DNA from 3 places in the Yersinia vastinensis genome. Region 3 is predicted to be linked to each of the others. Evidence: predicted binding sites of a transcription regulator. Region 3 holds the regulator's gene; each other region holds the start of a gene.

Region 1 (8,173 bases), 980 kb from region 3:
GTATTGCCGTTACCGAGATTTCTGTCACTCAAGCCAGCCTTGCGAGTTGGGCCAATATTATCCCTGATAACCAAGGGAATTGTCCCTTCCTTGATGAACAACAGTTATGTCAGATTTATAAACATGCAGGTATGAACGCATTAAGTCATCGTTGCGCCACTTACCCCCAAGTTGACCATATTTATAAAAATCAAAAAATTAAAAGTATGTTACTTTCCTGCCCGGAGGTTACCCGGCAGGTTTTATTTTCATCTAATGCATTAACATTACGTTTTTCTACTATCAACCAATATGACTATTACAAAGCACCTGAGATTGTGACTGAGGAGCGGTTGGTCAATCGTGCCTGTGCCACAATAACAGTGACCATTCCACGGGCCTCTATTGAAGAAAACCTGTGGGCGATAAACCAATTTTTGCACAGTTATCAAGTCAGCTATGATGTGAACAAAAATAAAATAGCCGAGATAGACAATCTGCGCATTGAATTAACGGCAAAAATAGAGGCAGGGGAGGCTGCTGATGCATTAATGGTTGTAGATGACGCACCGCTAATTCGTCGTGAACTCTTAGATTGCTTACGAGACTTTATGACTCAACTGCCTAATATTCGTGGAAGAAAAACACTGTCTATTTATACGGATACATTGCTGGAAAACTTCGCCGATAGACATCGTGATGTTGATAATAATGAACAGAAATTAAGTAACTTATGGCCGCAGCATGTATGGCCTTTTTTCATACAACACAATTTAGTCTTTCGTCATTATTTTCTCTATCGTATTCACCATGATCAATTAGCTATGGGGGAAAAGCCAGCAGCCACAGTATTTAATCTACAGATTATTGATTATTTTTATTTAAAATTATTAATCTGTGCTCACCTCGCTAAAAATGAACAAATTAGTGACGATGATGTGGTTGATATTATCTATTCGTATCATGCTTGTCGTGAGTCCACTGACAGCGTCAGTCAGCAGTTTATGCAACAACTGACCGATTTTGCGGTAAGAGATGATTTTTCCATATTATCTTTACTCGTGTGAAAGAACATTTTCTCATGCGATTTAAGTTGGCCTGTGATTGTGTCGCTAGTTATCTATAAATGAGCAGTGATAAACAGGACTCTATTTCGTGAAAGAATTACAAATTATTCAACCGGACTTTGTCAAAAACTTCAATTGTGTCGGTTCAGATTGCCGTGATCATTGTTGCAACGGCTGGGATATTGGTATCGATAAAAATACTTATCGTAAATATAAAAGTAGCCAAAACAAAACCATTCGGAATATTGCAATAAAGAATATTTTAGTCACTCGTACTAGCTCAGATAACTGGGCTAAAATTCGCCTTAAAGAAGATGGCAATTGTCCTTATCTTGATGAAGCTCGCTTGTGTGAAGTTCATAAGCGATTGGGGGGGGAGGCATTGAGCCATACATGTTCAACTTACCCACGAAGTCATCATCAATATCAATCCGAGAAATTTAATACGTTGACGTTGTCCTGCCCAGAGGTGACCCGATTAGTCCTGTTTAATCCTGATGCATTTCACTTTAACCATGAAGTGATAAACCAGAAAAATTATTTTAACGAGAGGAATATTAGCCCTGAAGGGCAGATGATTAATTTTTATTGCAATCAACTTATCCTTGTCCCTAATGAGAACTTTGAAGAGAATATTTATGGGGCGAATATTTTTATTCACTGTTGCCAAGATATTGATAAAAATTTAGAAGATAAAATACCGACAATCACAGGGCTATATGAGGCAATTTATACCAAGTTGGTATCGGGCGAGATAGGCAATGAAATGGTTAATATTCCATTCAATACAAATGCACGCTGGCATTTTTTGATGATGTTTCAACGGCGGACGGTGAGCGCTTTACAGGTTAGAGGTCAAAAAATGTTTTTTAATTATATGGCCTTCTTAATTCATCACTTAATGAATGATGTGGATATTAATCAGCTAGAAGCACGCATGGCGTTGCTGAGCTCCACATGGAATAACAAAGTGATGCCTTTACTTAATCAACATCCACATATTTTACGTAATTTATTTCAGTATAACTTCTACCATAATCAGTTTGCATTGAGTGAAACCGAAGCGTTAAATAAAGATTTTTACGCCTATACTATTGATTACTTCATTATTAAATCGGTTATTAGCGCTTTTGTGATACATAATGACTCTTTAAGTGAGGACGATATTATCAATATTGTTTATTCATATAATATCTTTAGATTACATAATAAAGGTGCCCAAAACTTTTTGTTATCAAACATAGATGCAGTTAATGAGAATGATAATATCACCTTGCTTAACTTATTGAATTGATTGTATTCATATGTATTGGGGCCATGTGGCCCCAATCGACTAAGCACTCTTTATCGATGGCGTTTTATATTTAGCCAAGTATTGGGGCTGGAAAATGCACATACGAATGGCTGTGCGGTATTCACCATTGATAAAGAACTCTTGTTTCAGCTCACCTTCCAGTTCAAAGCCTAATTTGCTATAGATATGGATGGCTTTTTTATTCTCTTTATCGACGATCAGATAAAGTTTATACAAGTTCAGTACAGAAAAACCGTATTCCATCGCAAGTCTGGCAGCCGAACCAGCATAACCTTTGCCTTGATGGGCTGGGTCGATAATAATTTGAAACTCAGCGCGCCGGTGAATATGGTTAATTTCGACCAATTCAACCAAACCGACTTTGACTCCCTGACCTTCAATAATAAAGCGGCGTTCACTCTGATCATGAATATGTTTGTCGTACAGATCAGACAGTTCGACAAAGGCTTCGTAAGGTTCTTCAAACCAGTAGCGCATAACACTGGCATTATTATCTAACTGATGAACAAACGGCAGATCATCCCGTTCCAGTGGACGTAACCGGACGCTGCTGGTGGTAGACATACTTATTCCTCATAGGGCGACAGCGATTGCTGCCTCTGAAAATTATACTCTTATACCCTTCGTACTTGAAGTTACAGGTGTGTTGGTTGCGGTCAGTTATCCGAATCACTTGGCTTCGTAAGCTCATTGGGATGCGTTCCCTTACCGACTTCCTGCAATTTTAATGACTTTGGGTATCATAAAAGAATAAGCAAAAAGGCGCAGACCTTATCACGGGTTGCGCCTTTATTATGTGCTTTATTGGTGACTATTCAGCCGCGTAACCTTGTATAGGTAAGCGCTCACCATCCAACCAGGCCGCATTATCACGCATCAACAGACGGCCATCGGTGAACCAACTAACTACCAGTGGATAAATATTGTGTTCTTGAGTTTGCACTCTCTCGACCACATCCTCTTCACTATCATCACTGAAAATCGGGACTTTGGCTTGCAGGATAACGGGGCCGCCATCCAGCTCTTCAGTAACAAAATGTACCGAAGTGCCATGTTCCTGATCACCATTTTCCAGAGCCTGCCGATGGGTGTGCAAACCGGGATACTTCGGCAATAAGGAAGGGTGGATATTCAACATCCGGCCAGCATAATGCTGCACAAATTCCGGGCTGAGAATACGCATGTAACCCGCCAACACCAGTAAATCAGGCTGATATTGATCAATAGCCTGCGCCAATGCTAAATCAAAACTAGCACGGTCAGAGAATGCTTGAGCATCCAGCGCGTGAGCCGGAATCTCAGCTTGTGCCGCACGTTCCAAACCATAAGCCTGCGGATTATTGCTGAACACTGCACTGATTGTGCCTGCAATACGCCCTTGCTGCTGGGCGTCTATCAGTGCTTGCAAGTTGCTGCCCTGGCCGGAGACCAAAACTACGATTTTTTTCATATACCCTTCGTACTTGAAGCTGCAGGGGTGTTAGCTGCGCTCACTCACCCGAATCACTTGCCTAAGTAAGCTCATCGGGATTCATTCACTTGCTGCCTACCTGCCACTTCAATAACTTTGGGTATACCCTTCGACTTGAAGCTGCAGGGTGTTAGCTGCGCTCACTCACCCGAATCACTTACCTAAGTAAGCTCATCGGGATTCATTTACTTGCTGCCTACCTGCCACTTCAATAACTTTGGGTATACCCTTCGACTTGAAGCTGCAGGGGCTAATGCCGTAAATAATATTATTGGTTAATAATAACCTGCTCTGCGCCTTCATTCGCAGTAGCAATTACGCCAATTTTCCAGGCTTTCTCACCCGATGCCGTCAGTAACTCAACTGCACGGTCAGCCAGTTCCGCCGGAAGGGCAACAACCATCCCGACACCGCAGTTAAATGTCCGATACATTTCGTGGCGGCTAACATTGCCGGCTTGCTGTAACCAGCTAAATACCGCAGGCCACTGCCAGCTTGTTTCGTCGATGACAGCTTGAGTCCCTTGTGGCAACACGCGCGGGATATTTTCCCAGAAACCGCCACCGGTCAGGTGAGCAATAGCGTGGATCTCCAGTTGCTCAATCAGACTAAGGATTGATTTGACGTAAATTTTGGTCGGCTCCAGCAGATGGTCAGCCAAAGATTTACCTTCTAATTGGGTCTGTTCCGGGTTGGTATGACTCACTTCCAGAATTTTACGTACCAGTGAATACCCATTGGAATGTGGGCCGCTGGCACCTAAAGCAACCAGAACATCACCGGGGGCAACTTTGCTGCCATCGATAATTTCAGATTTTTCGACCACGCCGACACAGAAGCCAGCGACGTCATAATCTTCACCGTGGTACATGCCCGGCATTTCGGCAGTTTCGCCACCAACCAGTGCACAACCTGATTGTTTACACCCTTCGGCAATCCCGGTAATGACACTGGCGGCAGTGTCTACATCCAGTTTGCCTGTAGCAAAATAGTCAAGGAAAAACAGCGGTTCTGCGCCTTGAACAACCAGGTCATTGACGCACATAGCGACTAAATCGATACCGATGGTATCGTGGCGTTTCAGGTCCATTGCTAGACGTAGCTTGGTGCCTACGCCATCGGTGCCTGAAACTAAAATAGGTTCACGGTATTTTTGCGGCAAAGCGCACAGGGCACCGAACCCGCCCAGTCCACCCATGACTTCAGGGCGACGGGTCTGTTTAACCACACCTTTTATGCGATCAACAAGGTCATTGCCGGCATCAATATCTACACCTGCGTCTTTATAGCTGAGAGAGGTTTTGTTGGTCACTGCGAGGTCCCCACGGCGGTTGGCTGTTTGAGCTTAGGAAGAAAACGCGACAATTCTAACAGCGCAGGCAAACGTTTGCGAGTAGCTTGTGATATCACTCTGATTTTTAGCTTTCTTGACTTAATAATGATTTTCTATTGATCTGAATCAGGCTATTCATTGTGGCGTTCAAAAAAAAAGGCGGTATAATCTCGCGATTTTTTTGGCCGTCAGCCGCCTAACCAGGAGAAAAATAATGAAGATCGTTGAGGTGAAACACCCGCTAGTAAAACATAAACTTGGTTTGATGCGTGAGAATGACATCAGTACGAAGCGCTTTCGCGAGTTAGCGTCTGAAGTGGGAAGTTTGCTGACTTACGTGGCAACCTCTGATCTGGAAACTGAAAAAGTGACCATCGAAGGTTGGAACGGGCCGGTTGAGGTAGATCAGATTAAAGGTAAGAAAATTACGGTGGTGCCTATCCTACGTGCCGGTTTGGGCATGATGGAAGGGGTATTGGAAAACGTACCGAGCGCCCGTATCAGTGTGGTGGGTGTTTATCGTGATGAAGTAACCCTAAAACCAGTGCCATATTTCCAAAAGCTGGTTTCCAATATCAATGAGCGCATGGCATTAGTTGTCGACCCGATGTTGGCAACCGGTGGTTCAATGATTGCAACCATTGATCTGCTGAAAAAAGCCGGCTGCCAGAGTATTAAAGTCTTGGTATTGGTTGCCGCGCCTGAAGGTATCAAAGCGTTGGAGGAAGCACATCCAGACGTTGAGCTATACACCGCTTCAATCGATCAGGGCTTGAACGAACACGGTTACATTATCCCAGGGTTGGGTGATGCCGGTGATAAGATTTTCGGAACAAAATAATAAGTGATGGCCGACTTGATAGTCGGCTTTTTTTTGGTCTGCCGTCCAGAATTAAATAACCTTGCCAGAGGATAAGAGAAAATGAGCCGTCGCACCATTGGGGTCAGTGAACGTCCGCCATTATTGCAAACGATTCCCTTGAGTTTTCAACACCTGTTCGCCATGTTTGGTGCCACCGTTTTAGTGCCGATTTTATTTAAGATTAACCCGGCAACGGTATTACTGTTTAACGGCATCGGTACATTGCTGTATTTGTTTATTTGTAAGGGAAAAATCCCGGCTTATCTGGGGTCTAGTTTTGCTTTTATTTCTCCGGTTTTGCTGTTACTCCCGCTGGGGTATGAAGTCGCATTGGGTGGTTTTATCATGTGCGGCGTGCTGTTTTGTCTGGTAGCGCTGATTGTAAAAAGAGCGGGCACTGGCTGGTTAAATGTTCTCTTCCCGCCCGCGGCGATGGGGGCGATTGTTGCTGTTATTGGCCTTGAGCTCGCCGGCGTTGCTGCCGGAATGGCGGGGTTACTGCCAGCTCAAGGAGTGACGGTCGATTCAACCACCATCATCATCTCAATGGTGACATTGGGTGTGACTATTCTTGGGTCGGTGCTGTTCCGTGGCTTCTTTGCCATTATCCCTATCCTAATTGGTGTGTTGGTTGGTTATGCCTTGTCATTCGTGATGGGCGTGGTGGATTTAACACCTATCCGTGATGCTCACTGGTTTGCCTTACCGACGTTCTATACACCTCGCTTTGAGTGGTTCGCAATTTTGACTATCTTGCCAGCGGCATTGGTTGTCATTGCCGAGCACATTGGGCATTTGGTAGTGACGGCGAATATTGTGAAGAAAGATTTGATTCGTGACCCAGGTCTGCATCGCTCTATGTTTGCTAATGGTATTTCGACAGTCATTTCCGGTTTCTTTGGCTCAACACCGAATACCACTTATGGCGAGAATATTGGCGTTATGGCGATTACCCGTGTTTACAGTACTTGGGTTATCGGCGGAGCTGCCGTTTTGGCCATTATGCTCTCTTGTGTCGGTAAACTTGCAGCGGCTATTCAGGCGGTCCCAGTACCTGTCATGGGCGGTGTCTCATTATTGCTGTACGGAGTGATTGCCGCTTCTGGGATCCGTGTATTGATCGAGTCAAAAGTTGATTATAACAAAGCACAAAACTTGATCTTAACCTCAGTTATCCTGATTATCGGTGTCAGTGGCGCGAAAGTGAACATCGGTGCAACTGAATTGAAAGGTATGGCACTGGCAACGGTTGTAGGTATTGGCCTGAGTTTGCTGTTCAAAGTGATCAGTATGGTTCGTACCGAAGAAGAGATTATTGACGCGCCGGAAGAAGAATCGGTGCTTAAGTAAAAGTGATATCTGGCCGAGCGGTTATTGTCGGTTCGGCCAGTTTTTCGCCTCAGTTCAGGTTTTTATGCTGTTGGAATTTTTTGTGGTAAGCTTGCCATGTTTTCCCGCCCGTTTTGTTGGTTGAGGTGCTTCTGAATACGCCGGCACAGCTTTCACTGCCACTCTATCTTCCCGATGATGAAACTTTTGCCAGTTTTTATCCGGGGGAGAACCCGTCTCTATTAGCGGCGATCCAGTCTGCTGTTCACCAGTCTCATGGTAGTTATATCTATTTCTGGTCACGCGAAGGCGGTGGCCGCAGCCATCTGTTACATGCCGCTTGCGCTGAGTTATCACAAAAAGGCGAGGCTGTCGGTTATGTTCCACTAGATAAACGGGCCTATTTTGTGCCGGAAGTCCTTGATGGCATGGAGCAGTTAGCTCTGGTTTGTATTGATAATATTGAGTGCATTGCGGGTGATGAACAGTGGGAAATGGCGATATTTAATCTCTATAACCGCATTGTGGAAACCGGCCGTACTCGCTTATTCATTACCGGTGATCGCCCGCCGCGCCAATTAAATCTTGGTTTGCCAGATTTGGCTTCTCGCCTTGATTGGGGCCAGATTTATAAATTGCAGCCGCTGTCAGATGATGAAAAATTGCAGGCTTTGCAACTGCGCGCCAAATTACGTGGTTTTGAATTACCAGAAGATGTGGGCCGTTTTCTGCTCAAACGCCTAGATCGAGAAATGCGCACCCTTTTTATGACGCTAGATCAACTTGATCGCGCTTCTATCACCGCCCAACGTAAGCT
Region 2 (8,173 bases), 1.7 Mb from region 3:
GTCAATTGATGTGCGTTTTAATGCCGTCGATACAGCTACCGTGAGCGCAAAATTTGGTGTAACTCAGGTCAACGGCCCGATTTCACTGGTTATCTGGACCACCACCCCGTGGACCTTGCCTGCCAACCGTGCAATCTCACTGAATGCTGAATACATTTATCAATTGGTGCAGATTGAAGGTGAATGCCTGATTTTAGCCGCAGATTTGGTTGAAAGTGTCATGAAGCGTGCAGGTATCACCCAGTGGACTGTTCTGGGTAGCTGCAAAGGTGCTGATCTTGAACTGCTGCGTTTTGCACATCCGTTTATGGGCTTTGATGTGCCAGCGATTTTAGGTGACCATGTGACTCTGGATGCCGGTACTGGCGCGGTTCACACTGCACCAGGCCACGGTCCGGATGACTTTGTTATCGGCCAGAAATACGGTTTAGAAGTTGCCAACCCGGTAGGACCGAACGGCTGCTACTTGGCGGGAACTTACCCTACGCTGGATGGCTTGTTTGTCTTTAAAGCTAACGATGTGATTGTTGATCTGCTGCGCGAAAAAGGCGCATTGCTGAAAGTAGAAAAACTGGTCCACAGTTATCCATGCTGCTGGCGCCACAAGACACCAATCATTTTCCGTGCGACCCCACAGTGGTTTATCAGCATGGATCAAAAAGGGTTGCGTAAGCAGTCTTTGGAAGAGATCAAAGGCGTGCAATGGATCCCGGACTGGGGTCAGGCACGTATCGAGACCATGGTAGCAAACCGCCCAGATTGGTGTATCTCACGCCAGCGTACTTGGGGCGTACCGATGTCTCTGTTTGTTCATAAAGAGACGGAAGTGCTTCACCCACGCAGCACTGAGCTGATGGAAGAAGTGGCCAAGCGCGTAGAGCAAGATGGTATTCAGGCGTGGTGGGATCTTGATCCTGCTGAGATCTTAGGTGCGGATGCTGCTGACTACGTCAAAGTTCCTGACACACTGGATGTCTGGTTTGACTCTGGCTCAACCCATTCCTCAGTAGTGGATGTGCGCCCTGAGTTCAATGGTCATTCTCCAGATATGTATTTGGAGGGTTCCGACCAGCATCGCGGCTGGTTTATGTCGTCATTGATGATTGCGACGGCGATGAAAGGTAAAGCACCTTATCGTCAGGTGCTAACGCATGGTTTCACCGTTGATGGTCAAGGGCGTAAAATGTCCAAATCCATCGGTAACACCATCAGCCCACAAGATGTAATGAATAAACTGGGTGGCGACATCCTGCGCCTATGGGTGGCATCAACCGACTACACTGGCGAAATTGCTGTTTCTGATGAAATTTTGAAACGCTCTGCTGATTCCTATCGCCGTATCCGTAACACTGCGCGCTTCTTGCTGGCGAACCTTAACGGATTCGATCCCGCACAGCATCAGGTGAAACCGGAAGATATGGTGGTGGTAGACCGCTGGGCAGTCGGGCGAGCGCAAGCGGCTCAGGCCGAGATTATGGCCGCGTATGAAAATTACGATTTCCACTTGGTTGTGCAGCGTCTGATGCAGTTCTGTTCTGTAGAAATGGGTTCTTTCTATCTCGATATTATCAAAGACCGTCAGTACACCGCGAAAGGCGACAGTGTTGCCCGTCGTAGCTGCCAGACCGCCTTATTCCATATCGCAGAAGCGTTGGTTCGCTGGATGGCACCCATCATGTCCTTCACCGCAGATGAAATCTGGAATCAACTGCCAGGTCAACGTCCTCAGTATGTCTTTACTGAAGAATGGTATGAGGGGCTGTTTGGGTTGGCAGGCGATGAAAGCATGAACGATACTTTCTGGGCCGAGCTGTTAAAAGTGCGTGGCGAAGTGAACAAGGTGCTAGAACAGGCGCGCAGCGACAAACGTATTGGTGGCTCGCTGGAAGCAGCAGTAACCTTGTTTGCCACACCTGAACTGGCCGAGCGCCTGAACAGCTTACAAGATGAATTGCGTTTTGTGTTGCTGACTTCCGGCGCTAAAGTTGCAGACTATGCCGACGCGGGTGACGATGCGCAGCAAAGTGAATTAATTGCTGGGCTGAAAATTACCTTTAATAAAGCCGATGGTGAGAAGTGCCCGCGTTGCTGGCATTACACGCAAGACATTGGTTTGGATGCGGTTCATGCAGAGCTGTGCGGCCGCTGTGTCACTAACGTTGCCGGAGACGGTGAAGAGCGTAAGTACGCCTGATGAGTAAACCTATTTGTTCGACCGGATTGCGCTGGTTATGGCTGGCTGTACTGGTGGTGATTTTGGATCTCGGTAGCAAACAGTGGGTCATGACTCACTTTGCTCTGTATGAATCTGTGCCGCTGATTCCTTTTTTCAACCTGACCTATGCCCAGAATTTTGGTGCAGCATTTAGCTTCCTTGCGGATAAAAGCGGTTGGCAGCGTTGGTTCTTTGCGGGGATAGCGATCGGTATTTCAGTCATATTGATGGTGCTGATGTATCGTTCTACCGCCAAACAACGCCTGCTCAATTGCGCTTATGCGCTGATTATCGGTGGCGCATTAGGTAACTTATTTGATCGTATGGTGCATGGTGCGGTAATCGACTTTATCGATTTTCACGTCAATAACTGGCACTTCCCAACATTCAACATCGCCGATACAGCTATTTGTATCGGTGCTGCGTTGGTGATATTTGAAGGCTTTTTAAGTCCGGCTGAAAAAACGGCCATGAATAAAGGTGAGTGATATGTCCGAGCAGGAACAAAGCCATCAAGTACAAGAGGGGAGCGCCGTATTAGTGCATTTCACTCTGAAGCTGGAAGATGGCTCAACGGCAGAATCCACTCATATTCACGGAAAGCCTGCGTTGTTTCGCTTAGGTGATAACAGTCTTTCCGATGCGCTGGAACAGCAGTTGATGGGTTTAAATGTGGGCGATAAGCACGCTTTTACCTTGCAACCTGAAGATGCCTTTGGTTTGGAAAGTCCGGATTTGATTCAGTATTTTACTCAACGTGATTTTGCACAAACCGGTGTACCAGATGCCGGAACCATCATGCTGTTTACCTCCCGTGATGGCAGTGAAATGCCAGGCGTTGTGCGGGAGGTCGCAGATGAGTCCATTACTGTTGATTTTAATCACCCGTTGGCCGGGCATGTCATCAGCTTTGAAATTGAAGTGCTGGAGATTGACCCCCAACAGGAGGCTGTCCATGCAGATATTGCTGGCTAATCCACGCGGCTTTTGTGCCGGAGTTGATCGGGCTATCAGTATTGTTGAGCGCGCGATAGAAATGTATGGCGCGCCAATTTATGTACGTCATGAAGTGGTGCACAACCGTTATGTGGTGGATAGCTTGCGTGAGCGCGGCGCTATTTTTATCGAGGATATCGCAGAGGTGCCAGATGGCTCCATTCTGATTTTCTCGGCCCATGGTGTGTCGCAAGCGGTTCGGGCAGAGGCTCGAGCGCGTGATTTAACCATGTTGTTTGATGCCACCTGCCCATTGGTGACAAAAGTTCATATGGAAGTCGCGCGCGCTAGCCGCAAAGGGAAAGAGGCTATCTTGATTGGCCATGCTGGTCATCCTGAAGTGGAAGGTACTATGGGGCAATACAGTAACCCGAAAGGGGGAATGTATTTGGTTGAATCTCCGGATGATGTTTGGAAACTGAAGGTTAAAGACGAGAATAATCTCTGCTTTATGACTCAGACAACATTGTCAGTTGATGATACCTCTGCTGTCATTGATGCCTTACAGCAGCGTTTTCCGAAAATAATCGGTCCACGTAAAGATGATATCTGCTACGCCACCACCAATCGGCAGGAAGCCGTGCGGAATTTGGCGAATGATGCGGATGTGGTTTTGGTGGTCGGCTCGAAAAACTCATCTAACTCTAACCGCTTGGCCGAGTTAGCACAGCGTATGGGTAAAGCAGCTTATCTAATTGATTCTGCGGATGATATTAAAGAGTCTTGGTTGCAGGGTGCAACATGCATTGGTGTGACTGCAGGTGCATCAGCTCCTGATATTCTGGTGCAGCAAGTTATTGCACGCTTGCAAGCCTTCGGCGCAAGCGGGTCAGTTGAACTGCGCGGCCGTGAAGAAAATATCGTTTTTGAAGTACCTAAAGAATTACGCGTTGAGGTTAAACAGATCGATTGATTGATGTTTATTCTCTCTGACAAGTATTTGTTACTGTCTATCAAGCAGCCCTTAGTGGCTGCTTTTTTTACGCCTGGAAGGGGGCTTTATCGTTACGACGTATAGAACCGCACTACAAAGTAGTACGAATGATAGAATATATAGCATCATAATTGCATGAATATGCGAAATAGCCGTTATTCCCGAAATGAAGGGGATGGCGCAGGATTAGGATAAATTGAGTATCTGATTAACTGTAGCCCCCGTGGGTTTACGAGTTAATGAATGTAATGTAAGGAATTAAGTGGTTTCACTGATAAAAATGAGTGTATATCATTTTTTTCTAATACAGATTAAATAGGCTGGCAGAGTCCACTGCGGGCAGCTAATCTGAACCCTTGTCAGGGCAGATGACACAATATTGGGAGAACTAATGACTGATTCAACAATTCGTATCGCGGTGGTCGGCGCGGGTGGCCGCATGGGACGACAGCTTATTCAGGCAATTACACAGACGCAAGGTGTTGTTCTGGGGGCTGCTGTTGAGCGCGTAGGCTCCTCATTAGTGGGAAGCGATGCGGGTGAGCTGGCTGGTACGGGTTTACTGAACATCGTGGTTAGTGATGATTTATCTAAAGTGACTGATCATTTTGATGTGTTGATCGACTTTACTCGCCCAGAGGGCACGTTGGAGCACTTGGCAATTTGCCGCCAGCACCGTAAGGCCATGATTATTGGTACGACCGGTTTTGATGATGCAGGTAAAGCCGCTATCGCTGATGCAGCAACTGATATTGGTATCGTGTTTGCCGCAAACTTTAGTGTCGGGGTGAATGTGGTGCTTAAGCTGCTGGAAAAAGCGGCCAAAGTGATGGGCGATTATACTGATATTGAGATTATCGAAGCGCATCATCGTCATAAGGTTGATGCGCCATCAGGTACTGCACTGGCAATGGGTGAGGCGATTGCTAATTCTTTGGGGCGTTCACTGAAAGATTGCGCGGTTTATAGCCGTGAAGGCCATACCGGAGAACGCCAGCCAGGCACAATTGGTTTTGCAACAGTGCGAGCAGGTGACATTGTCGGGGAACATACGGCGATGTTTGCTGATATCGGTGAGCGAGTTGAAATCACCCATAAAGCCACGAGTCGTATGACTTTTGCTAATGGTGCCGTTAAATCAGCTGTTTGGGTCTCTAAGTTTGATAATGGTCTATTTGATATGCGAGATGTACTGAATTTGAATGAACTTTAAAGGTGTAAAGCACAGCCAGTGATGTGGTTGTTTTATCATAATTGTTTGATAACAGGGCGATATTTTATCGTCCTTTTTTATTTTCTATTAAAAATATAATCTATGTATCATTTTCTGTATCAAATGCTTACTTTTATATGTCTAATCTCTATTTTCTACTGTTTGTCCTTCTTGTTCAGCACTTACGCTCACTTTCCTCTCTTTAGAATGATATTTTGCAGCCACTCCACCTCGCAACCGTTTACTATGTTAAGTTAGCTTGTGTTTTTGCCGCTATAATCGACTCATTTTAATGAGAAGCGCAAAAAACAGAGAAAAAATGGCACTTTGGCTAGACAAGAGCGTCACTCATCATTAAAATGCGCCCAATTTGCCAAAAATTAGCTTTGAGGGCGGTTTTTGCATTGATTTAGATCGCTAGATATGAATTAATATGCAAATAATGTGACTGTTTATTCCTTGGAGGGTGTTTTGATTAAGTCAGCGCTATTGGTTCTCGAAGACGGAACCCAATTTCACGGTCGGGCCATCGGGGCAGAGGGTACGGCAGTGGGGGAAGTGGTCTTCAATACGTCGATGACCGGTTATCAAGAAATCCTCACTGATCCTTCCTACTCCCGCCAGATCGTCACTCTTACTTATCCCCATATCGGCAATGTCGGCACTAATGCCTCCGATGAAGAATCCTCCGCAGTACACGCCCAAGGTCTTGTTATTCGTGACCTACCATTGATTGCTAGCAATTACCGTAATGAAGAAGGCTTATCCGAATATCTCAAACGCCACAATATTGTGGCGATTGCAGATATCGATACCCGTAAGCTGACTCGGTTGCTGCGTGAGAAAGGCGCACAAAACGGCTGCATTATTGTGGGTGACTTATCTGATGCCGCTTTGGCGCTGGAAAAAGCAAAAGCGTTCCCTGGTTTGAAGGGGATGGATCTGGCGAAAGAAGTGACCACCAAAGAAGTTTATCACTGGCTGCAAGGTAGCTGGACGCTAGAAGGTGATTTACCGGCGGCGAAGCAAGCTGAAGAGTTGCCATTCCACGTCGTGGCATACGACTATGGTGTGAAACGTAATATCTTGCGCATGCTGGTGGATCGCGGTTGCCGCTTGACGGTTGTTCCGGCACAAACGCCAGCTGAAGACGTGCTGAAATTGAATCCAGATGGCATCTTCTTATCAAACGGCCCCGGGGACCCAGAGCCATGCGATTATGCTATCGCAGCGATTAAGCGTTTCTTAGAAACAGATATCCCGGTGTTTGGTATTTGCTTAGGCCACCAGTTGTTGGCTCTGGCGAGCGGCGCGAAAACGGTAAAAATGAAATTCGGTCATCACGGTGGTAACCATCCAGTGAAGGATTTGGATGCAAACTGTGTGATGATCACCGCACAGAACCACGGTTTCGCTGTTGATGAGACGACATTACCGCCCAATTTGCGCACCACACACGTCTCCCTATTCGATGGTTCCCTGCAAGGGATTCACCGCACTGATAAAGCAGCGTTCAGCTTCCAGGGACATCCTGAAGCTAGCCCTGGGCCGCATGATGCCGCTCCGTTGTTTAATCACTTTATCGAACTGATTGAAGCCTATCGCGCATCATCAGCAAGCACTAATAGCAAGTAATCAGGAGCTAAGACCATGCCAAAACGTACCGATATAAAAAGCATCCTGATTCTGGGCGCTGGCCCCATCGTTATCGGCCAGGCTTGTGAGTTTGACTACTCCGGCGCTCAGGCTTGTAAGGCTCTGCGCGAAGAGGGCTACCGCGTCATTCTGGTGAACTCTAATCCTGCAACTATCATGACCGATCCAGAGATGGCCGATGCAACCTACATTGAGCCGATTCACTGGGAAGTGGTGCGCAAAATCATTGAAAAAGAGCGCCCGGATGCAGTGTTGCCAACCATGGGCGGCCAAACCGCACTGAACTGCGCGTTAGAACTAGAACGCCAAGGTGTTCTGGCTGAATTTGGTGTCACCATGATTGGTGCAACCGCCGATGCTATTGATAAAGCAGAAGACCGCCGTCGCTTTGATATCGCGATGAAGAAGATTGGTCTGGATACTGCCCGCTCAGGTATTGCGCATAATATGGAAGAAGCACTAGCCGTGGCGGCTGATGTTGGCTTCCCATGTATTATCCGCCCTTCCTTTACTATGGGGGGCACCGGCGGTGGTATTGCGTATAACCGCGAAGAGTTTGAAGAAATTTGTGAGCGCGGTCTGGATTTATCGCCAACCAAAGAGTTGCTGATTGATGAGTCACTGATTGGTTGGAAAGAGTACGAAATGGAAGTTGTCCGTGATAAAAACGACAACTGCATTATTGTTTGCTCCATCGAAAACTTTGATGCCATGGGTATTCATACCGGTGATTCCATCACGGTAGCCCCAGCTCAGACGCTGACGGATAAAGAATATCAAATCATGCGTAATGCCTCGATGGCAGTGCTGCGTGAAATCGGTGTAGAAACTGGCGGCTCTAACGTGCAGTTCTCGGTTAACCCGAAGAATGGCCGTCTGATCGTTATTGAAATGAACCCGCGTGTATCCCGTTCTTCCGCGCTGGCGTCTAAAGCTACAGGCTTCCCCATCGCCAAGATTGCCGCCAAGCTGGCCGTGGGTTATACGCTTGATGAGTTAATGAATGACATCACTGGTGGTCGTACTCCGGCATCCTTCGAGCCATCCATTGACTATGTTGTGACCAAAATCCCGCGCTTTAACTTCGAAAAGTTTGCCGGCGCGAATGACCGCCTGACCACACAGATGAAATCTGTCGGTGAAGTGATGGCGATTGGCC
Region 3 (8,173 bases):
GGTGCAGTCAGTGAATATGATGCTTTGCATGCCATTTTCAAAGCGGTACGTAAGGGTTTGAAAGACCAAGGCTGTAATCGGGCAATTATTGTCGCGCATAACGCCCATTTTGATCACAGCTTTGTCATGGCAGCGGCCGAGCGCGCCAGTCTGAAGCGCAATCCGTTCCATCCTTTCGCCACGTTTGACACCGCAGCCCTGAGTGGGCTTGTGCTGGGGCAAACCGTGCTGGCAAAAGCCTGTCTAACTGCAGGCATCCCGTTTGATAGCAGCCAGGCACACTCCGCCCTATACGACACCATGCAAACCGCAAAATTATTCTGTGAGTTGGTCAATCGTTGGAAAAAACTGGGTGGCTGGCCAGTACCTGCGGGCGAATCAGAGTAACTCTACAGATAGGTAGATATTTTTCGATAAAAAAAGGTGGCCGACAAGCCACCTTTTTTATTGCTGCATTCACCCGTAACACATTACTCTGCCGTTGGTTTTTCTTCTTCCGAACGGTATTTATCAGCAGTTTCTTTCAGTAACTGTTGCAGTTCGCCGCGCTGATACATTTCCATCAGAATATCGCAACCGCCAACCAATTCACCATCAACCCACAGTTGCGGGAATGTTGGCCAATTGGCATATTTTGGCAGTTCAGCGCGAATGTCTGGGTTTTGCAGAATATCAACGTAAGCAAAACGTTCGCCGCACGCGGATAACGCCTGCACAGCCTGAGCAGAGAAACCGCAGTTTGGCAGCTTAGGTGAACCCTTCATATAAAGCAGGATTGGGTTTTCCGCTATCTGGCGCTGAATTTTATCAATCGTCGTCATTTCTTGCTTCCTCAAGCCCTGTGGCTACAATACTTATTACTCAATTTAATTATTGCGTACAGCCCATTGTAGCGACTGTCACGACAGGAATAAAACGCCATCTTTTGCAGGGGCTTTACTCTGTATCTAAATGGTTATATTGTCAGCTACAAATATGTGCATTTATAATAACATTTTTGATCCCATCACTTCATTATTATCTTCTGTATGGGATGTCTGAAATACGTGGCAGTTAACTCGTTGACGTATGGTTGATTTAAGGCCATTTGACGCGTGAAAAAACAACAATTGCGATGCCATTAACGTTTTCTCACAATATCGATTAAAAACCCATAGCTCTCTGCTTTTTTATATCCGGAGTTTCGGCAATACTGTGACTCTTCATATTCATCTCAGGGCCAAGGTTGGTAGCGTTATTATGCGTTTATTACTTACGCTGTTTGTGCTGCTGTTTACCCAGCTATTTCTAAATCTGGCGCATGCGTCGCCGCAGGCTCACGTCTCTGCTGAGCAAAAGAAGGGCCAAGTGAGTCAAGCCAGCCCTGATGATCGTAAAAAACGTAAAGCAGATAAAAGCATAAAGAAAGCCAAAGTTGCTAACAATAAAACTACCGCCAACAAAAATAGCGAGAATAAAACAGCAACCAATAATGATAAAAAGAAAATAGCGGCTTCCACTGGCAAAACTGCCAAGAAGAAAACACAAGAAGTCAGTAAACCGTCCGGTAATAAAGTCACTGCAAGCAAAAAAACAAACATTAAAACCGCAACCATAAAAAAAGTGGCGGTCAAAAAAACAGAAAAAGTCGCCTATGGCCGACATAGAAATAAAGCACAAGGTAAAGCAGGTACGGAATTAGCCGCAAATAATAAGATAAAACTCAGCCCCGCACATAAAAAGCGCTACCAACACGCCAAGCAGACCGCCATGAGTAAACTGATGAAACAAGTCGGTAAACCTTATCGCTGGGGTGGCTCCTCCCCTAATACGGGTTTTGATTGCAGTGGCCTAATTTATTACGCCTACAAAGATGTCATCAGAATAAAAATGCCTCGTACTGCCAATGAAATGTATCACTTGCGTGATGCTGCACCGGTTAAGCGCGCAGAATTAGAAAGTGGCGATTTGGTGTTCTTCAATATTGCTAATCGCGGTGTAGCGGATCATGTTGGTGTTTATTTAGGTAATGGCAAGTTCATTCAGTCCCCACGGACAGGTGAAGAAATCCGTATCAGCATGATGAATAACGACTACTGGCAAGATCATTATGTAGGGGCGCGGCGTGTAGTGACCCCCAAAACCATCCGCTAACTTTTTCGCTGACACCCGGTAAATCTATCGGGTGTCCACATCTTTGTGCCCTCATCAATCACATTACATAATGTGTTTAACTTTCGTGCAATCACCCATTCAAGAGTGTGGTTATTTCTGTCATTCCTGCCGAAAGTTGTTAAGATTAATACCCACAACAAAAGTATAACAATTACGTTTTTACCGCTCTTCGCCACATCATGGCTACTGCTAATGATCGGATTTGAGGAGCAAACACCCTGAGCAACCCCGAAAGGAGAGAGCTATGTCTTTTGAATTACCTGCATTACCTTATGCACAAAATGCGCTAGAACCGCATATTTCGGCTGAAACCCTGGAATACCATTACGGTAAGCACCACAACACCTATGTGGTTAACCTCAATAATCTGATTAAAGATACTGAATTTGCTGGTAAGACGTTGGAAGAGATCGTGAAAACTTCCAGTGGCGGTATCTTTAATAATGCGGCCCAAGTCTGGAACCACACCTTTTACTGGCATTGCCTATCCCCTAATGGTGGCGGTGAACCGACCGGCAAAGTGGCGGATGCCATTAATCAATCGTTTGGTTCTTTTGCTGAATTTAAGGCGCAGTTTACTGATGCGGCAGTGAAAAATTTTGGCGCAGGCTGGACATGGCTGGTAAAAAAAGCAGATGGTAAGCTGGCAATTGTCAGCACATCAAATGCTGCCACGCCACTGACAACTGCTGATAAACCATTGTTGACTGTTGATGTGTGGGAACACGCCTATTACATCGATTATCGCAACGCACGACCAAAATATCTGGAGAACTTCTGGGCACTGGTTAACTGGTCCTTCGTCGAGAAGAATTTAGCCTGATATTGTAAAAATAATTAAGGGCGGAATTATCCGCCCTACTTAGCACTTCACACCGGCAAGCGGTTTAATTAATTCATGACCGCCACGAAGCTAAAGACAATAATCATCGCCAGCGCGCCAACAGTCGTAATCAGCGACATTTTCAGATTGGTATCCATAAATACTCCTCAGCCGGTTAGTTTTAGTAGGGAAAAGGCACATAATTAGTGCGTTAAATTATTTTCCCACAGTTAGGAAAAAAAATCTTGTGCTCATTACGCACTTTATAACATTGATTAGCTCTTCCCCTTTTCCTCCAGATCAGACAAAATTCGCAGTTCATAACTGCATACCGACTAATAACGTCCAATAAATACTCTCAGACAATCAGCGGATTCAACTATCCAGCCTACTATCATGTTTCTGTCTGAGCGGTTTTCGAGTCATGCAGGCAAACGATTAACATAATACTTACCTGCTGTAACAGGTAAGCTTAGGAGTTATTTTTTTATGGCAACGATTAAAGATGTGGCCAAACATGCGGGTGTGTCCACCACCACCGTTTCGCACGTGATCAATAAAACTCGTTTCGTCGCCGAAAACACCAAGGCTGCCGTGTGGGCGGCAATTAAAGAATTGCATTATTCGCCCAGTGCTGTGGCTCGCAGTTTGAAAGTCAATCACACAAAGTCAATTGGTTTGCTGGCAACATCCAGTGAAGCGCCCTATTTTGCTGAAGTGATCGAAGCGGTTGAAAATAGCTGTTATAGCAAGGGCTATACCCTGATTTTATGTAACTCTCATAATAATCTGGATAAGCAAAAAGCGTATCTGGCCATGCTGGCGCAAAAACGTGTCGATGGCCTATTAGTAATGTGTTCTGAATATCCAGAACAACTATTAGGGATGCTGGAAGATTATCGCAATATCCCCATGGTGGTGATGGATTGGGGCACTGCGCGCGGTGATTTTACCGATTCAATCATTGATAATGCATTTGAAGGCGGCTATTTAGCAGGCCGTTATCTGATTGAGCGCGGTCATCGTGATATTGGAGCCATCCCCGGCCAACTGTCGCGAAATACCGGCGGGGGCCGCCATCAAGGTTTTCTGAAAGCTTTAGAGGAGGCCAACATCACGCTGCGTGATGAGTGGGTGGTCCAGGGCGATTTTGAACCCGAATCGGGCTATAAAGCCATGCATCAGATTCTAACGCAAAAACATCGCCCTACCGCCGTATTCTGTGGTGGAGATATTATGGCCATGGGCGCAATATGCGCAGCTGATGAACTGGGCTTGCGAGTGCCGCAAGATATTTCGGTGATCGGGTATGATAACGTGCGTAATGCCCGCTATTTCTCGCCAGCGCTCACAACGATTCACCAACCCAAAGAGCGATTAGGTGAAACTGCCTTTGCCATGTTGTTGGATCGTATTGTCAGCAAACGCGAAGATCCGCAGACCATTGAGGTGCATCCAAAATTGGTCGAACGCCGTTCTGTGGCTGACGGTCCATACCGCGACTACCGCCGTTAACCCTCTTTGGCCGGTAGCTTTCAATGCCACCGGCCACTACTGCTCAACTCCCTCGCCAAACTGCGCATTATCGTCTCTTAGCCACTCGTCATTTAGCGTGACACTGTCACCCAAATAATCTAGCAGCCAAGCCAAAGCGGGAGAATGGTTATTCTGCTCCCAAGTTAAACAGCATGGGCTATCGGGAAGTGGCTCCGCCAACGTTAATACCGTCAACTTTCCTTGCGCAATCAAAGGCGACACCATATGAGCAGGCACCATGCCAATGCACAATCCTTCACACAAACAATCAATTCCGGTCATCCAATCCGGTGCCACCAATCGCTGTTGATTATCCAACGTCCAGGTGTCCCGTTTTGGCAGGTTTCTCGCCGTGTCTTCTAAACACAACGAGGGGTAAGGCCGTAATTGATCGTCACTCAGTGACCCTGTCAAACGAGCAAGAGGATGGTCAATGCTGACCACACAGAGCCATGACAAGAATCCCATATCACGAAACACAAACCGCCCTCTCACCGGGATTGCACGTGTTGCACCAATAGCCATATCAGCCTGCCCATCCACCAGCGCATCCCAGACGCCATTAAACACTTCATAGCGTACCCGCAACTCAACATCAGGGAAATGACGATAAAAATCTAATACTAAGTGGCGGCTCCGCTGCGGTTTGACTATTTTATCCACCACAATATTGAGTTGGCCACGCCAGCCATTCGCCACTTGCTGGCACTGACGGCGTGTGTCATTCATTTTTTTGATAACATCTCGAGCTTCTTTAATAAAAACCAGCCCCGCAGGGGTCAACTCCACGTCTCTGTGGCGCCGTTCAAACAACGGAACTGCCAACCACTCTTCCAGTTGGCGTACGGTATAACTCACCGCAGACGGCACACGGTGCAATTCTTGGGCGGCTGCACTGAAGCTCCCCGTACGAGCTACGGCATCAACCACATCCAACGCATATTCCGACCACATTTTTTCTGCCTCTTTTCACTCAATCGTTTGCTATCAATTTTTTTGATAGCATGTCGCAAATATTACCGGTTCACAACAGAATATCGCGCCGTATAGAATGCCCCCGCAATAAATCCCTAATGATAAAATTTCTAAAAACAGCAAATTACCTGCAAAAAATATGATAAAGAGAAATAAAGAATGAAGACGTCATCAAGTTTCATGTTCTATCTGGCTGGTTTGAGCATGTTGGGCTATCTGGCTACAGATATGTATTTGCCTGCCTTTGGCGCTATGCAGCAAGAACTGCAAACCTCTGCCGGCTCCATTAGTGCCAGCCTAAGTATCTTTCTCGCCGGTTTCGCCATCGCTCAACTTATCTGGGGGCCAATTTCCGATAAACTGGGTCGTAAACCTGTGTTACTCGCCGGGTTGGGGCTTTTTGCTATTGGTTGTTTGGGGATTTTGTGGGTTGAAACCGCAACCCAGTTATTGGTGCTGCGTTTTATCCAAGCCGTCGGCATCTGTTCTGCCGCTGTTAGCTGGCAAGCATTAGTCATCGACCGCTATCGGGACGGTAAAGCCAACCGGGTTTTTGCCACTATTATGCCTTTAGTGGCGTTGTCTCCTGCTCTAGCCCCGTTGCTCGGTGCATGGCTCTTAAACCACTTTAGTTGGCGGTCAATTTTTGTCGTGTTATTGGCCGTGACACTTCTATTGCTAATCCCGACCGCCTTGCTGAAAGAGCGGAAAAAAACCACCTCTGATAAGGCAGCACAAAATAAAAGTGCCATTAGTTTCTGGCAGTTGCTGAAATCACCGGTCTTTAGCGGAAACGTGATGATTTTTGCGGCATGTAGCGCAGGTTTTTTTGCTTGGTTGACCGGGTCACCCTTTATTCTGGGAGATATGGGGTATAGCCCAAACGCGATAGGTTTGAGTTATGTTCCACAAACATTAGCTTTTCTGCTGGGTGGTTTTGGTTGCCGTAGTGCACTAACACGGATGAAAGGCAATACACTGTTGCCTTGGTTGCTAAGTGGTTACGCCGCTAGCATGATAGCACTCTATCTGATCGCCACATTAACGACTCCGACATTAACAACCTTACTTATTCCCTTCTGCTTAATGGCGCTAGTGAATGGTGCCTGCTACCCTATTATCGTAGCAAATGCTTTAACCCCTTTTCCGGCGAATACAGGAAAGGCAGCAGCGCTACAAAATACCCTTCAGCTCGGTTTGTGTTTTGTCGCCAGCATGATGGTTTCGGCTTATATCAGCCAACCCTTATTGGCCACAGTCACAGTGATGCTTTCAACCGTGCTTTTGGCGGCCCTAGGTTATGGCATTTATTGCTACGCTTTAGGTCAAGAGAGACACTTGGCAGTGAGTGCGAATGCAAAGATTAAAGGTGTTGCTACACCAACGTGGCAGCAGCCGAATGATAAGTAAGAAGAAAATATTCACACTGAGTCATTATTACTAATAAAAATAGTCACTAACGAACATGCAAGCCGGGAACGATTTATTATTGAGAAAGCGTCCCGGCGAGCCTATACTCGATTTAACCGATAACAGTACCATTAAAAAAAAGTATTATCTTAAGCACTTTCTGTGCGCGTGGATTGCGTCACATTTACTCTTATGGATGAGTTACCCTAACTTAGCGTGTTATTAGGGTTTCTTCTTAATCTTCCTCTTTTACCCAAAGTAATGGGAGCTGCAAGACCATTGCAACTTCAAATACCGTGGGTATGTCCGCCAAGGACATCAGACACCAAGGTCACGACAACCTCATTGGTATGTATCAGCGCATAAGACAATTTGCGCGGGTCATAAGTCAGAAGAAAGTGATGGAGAAGCTATGAGTTCATCCTGTATAGAAGACCAGAGTATTCAAGAAAATCCGTGGTTTCGCATTGTACAAGAAATGCTAAACCGGGCTGATATTGAAATCAATGGCTCACGCCCCTTCGACATTAGAGTTAATAACCCAGACTTTTTTAAACGGGTATTACAAGAAGGATCTTTGGCATTAGGTGAGAGTTATATGGACGGCTGGTGGGAATGTGACCGCCTGGATATTTTCTTCCAGCGAGTTCTCAGAGCGGGCCTAGAAAACCAACTTCCACACCATCTCAAAGATACTTTACGAATTGCCGCTGCACGCATTATCAATTTGCAATCAAAGAAAAGAGCCTGGATTGTCGGTAAAGAACATTACGATCTCGGTAATGACCTCTTTAGCCTTATGCTCGACCCTAATATGCAATACTCTTGCGGTTACTGGAAAAACGCCACAACACTTGAGCAAGCGCAAGAAAATAAATTGCAGATGATTTGCGAGAAGCTGCAATTGGCTCCGGGAATGAAATTGCTCGATATCGGCTGTGGCTGGGGTGGGCTTGCCGCCTATGCTGCCCGGCATTTCGGTGTATCGGTTTCCGGTGTCACTATCTCAGCAGAGCAGCAAAAATTGGCCCAAAAACGCTGTGAAGGGTTGGATGTCACTATTTTGCTGCAAGATTATCGTGACTTGAATGAACAATTCGATCGCATCGTTTCTGTTGGGATGTTCGAACATGTTGGACCGAAGAATTATCACACCTATTTCGAGGTGGTAAACCGTAATTTAAAACCTGATGGTTTATTCTTGTTGCACACCATCGGTGCTAATCGCACTGATTTGAGCATTGATCCGTGGATCAATAAATATATCTTCCCTAA

The links. Region 3 encodes PurR, which represses purine synthesis genes. Its sites were predicted from a motif close to CANGCAAACGTTTGCNTG; they were not measured.
Region 1: purM (phosphoribosylformylglycinamidine cyclo-ligase) is a predicted target of PurR. The motif match lies at 5,209-5,226, and genes of this name have one in related genera.
Region 2: carA (glutamine-hydrolyzing carbamoyl-phosphate synthase small subunit) is a predicted target of PurR. The motif match lies at 5,589-5,606, and genes of this name have one in related genera.

What each region holds. Positions count from the first base shown of each region.
Region 1 covers NZ_CP173260.1:1,276,726-1,284,898, forward strand. The annotation lists gene fliB (flagellin lysine-N-methylase) at 1-1,046, shown strand, start outside; gene fliB (flagellin lysine-N-methylase) at 1,135-2,340, shown strand; gene speG (spermidine N1-acetyltransferase) at 2,380-2,925, opposite strand; gene purN (phosphoribosylglycinamide formyltransferase) at 3,173-3,811, opposite strand; gene purM (phosphoribosylformylglycinamidine cyclo-ligase) at 4,101-5,144, opposite strand; gene upp (uracil phosphoribosyltransferase) at 5,380-6,006, shown strand; gene uraA (uracil permease) at 6,088-7,377, shown strand; gene hda (DnaA inactivator Hda) at 7,503-8,173, shown strand, end outside.
Region 2 covers NZ_CP173260.1:3,959,754-3,967,926, reverse strand. The annotation lists gene ileS (isoleucine--tRNA ligase) at 1-2,194, shown strand, start outside; gene lspA (signal peptidase II) at 2,194-2,703, shown strand; gene fkpB (FKBP-type peptidyl-prolyl cis-trans isomerase) at 2,705-3,190, shown strand; gene ispH (4-hydroxy-3-methylbut-2-enyl diphosphate reductase) at 3,171-4,124, shown strand; gene dapB (4-hydroxy-tetrahydrodipicolinate reductase) at 4,537-5,358, shown strand; gene carA (glutamine-hydrolyzing carbamoyl-phosphate synthase small subunit) at 5,830-6,993, shown strand; gene carB (carbamoyl-phosphate synthase large subunit) at 7,009-8,173, shown strand, end outside.
Region 3 covers NZ_CP173260.1:2,254,006-2,262,178, reverse strand. The annotation lists gene rnt (ribonuclease T) at 1-387, shown strand, start outside; gene ACIOG0_RS10620 (Grx4 family monothiol glutaredoxin) at 471-821, opposite strand; gene ACIOG0_RS10615 (C40 family peptidase) at 1,240-2,133, shown strand; gene sodB (superoxide dismutase [Fe]) at 2,399-2,977, shown strand; gene ACIOG0_RS10605 (YnhF family membrane protein) at 3,046-3,135, opposite strand; gene purR (HTH-type transcriptional repressor PurR) at 3,467-4,492, shown strand; gene punR (DNA-binding transcriptional activator PunR) at 4,529-5,467, opposite strand; gene punC (purine nucleoside transporter PunC) at 5,648-6,898, shown strand; gene cfa (cyclopropane fatty acyl phospholipid synthase) at 7,311-8,173, shown strand, end outside.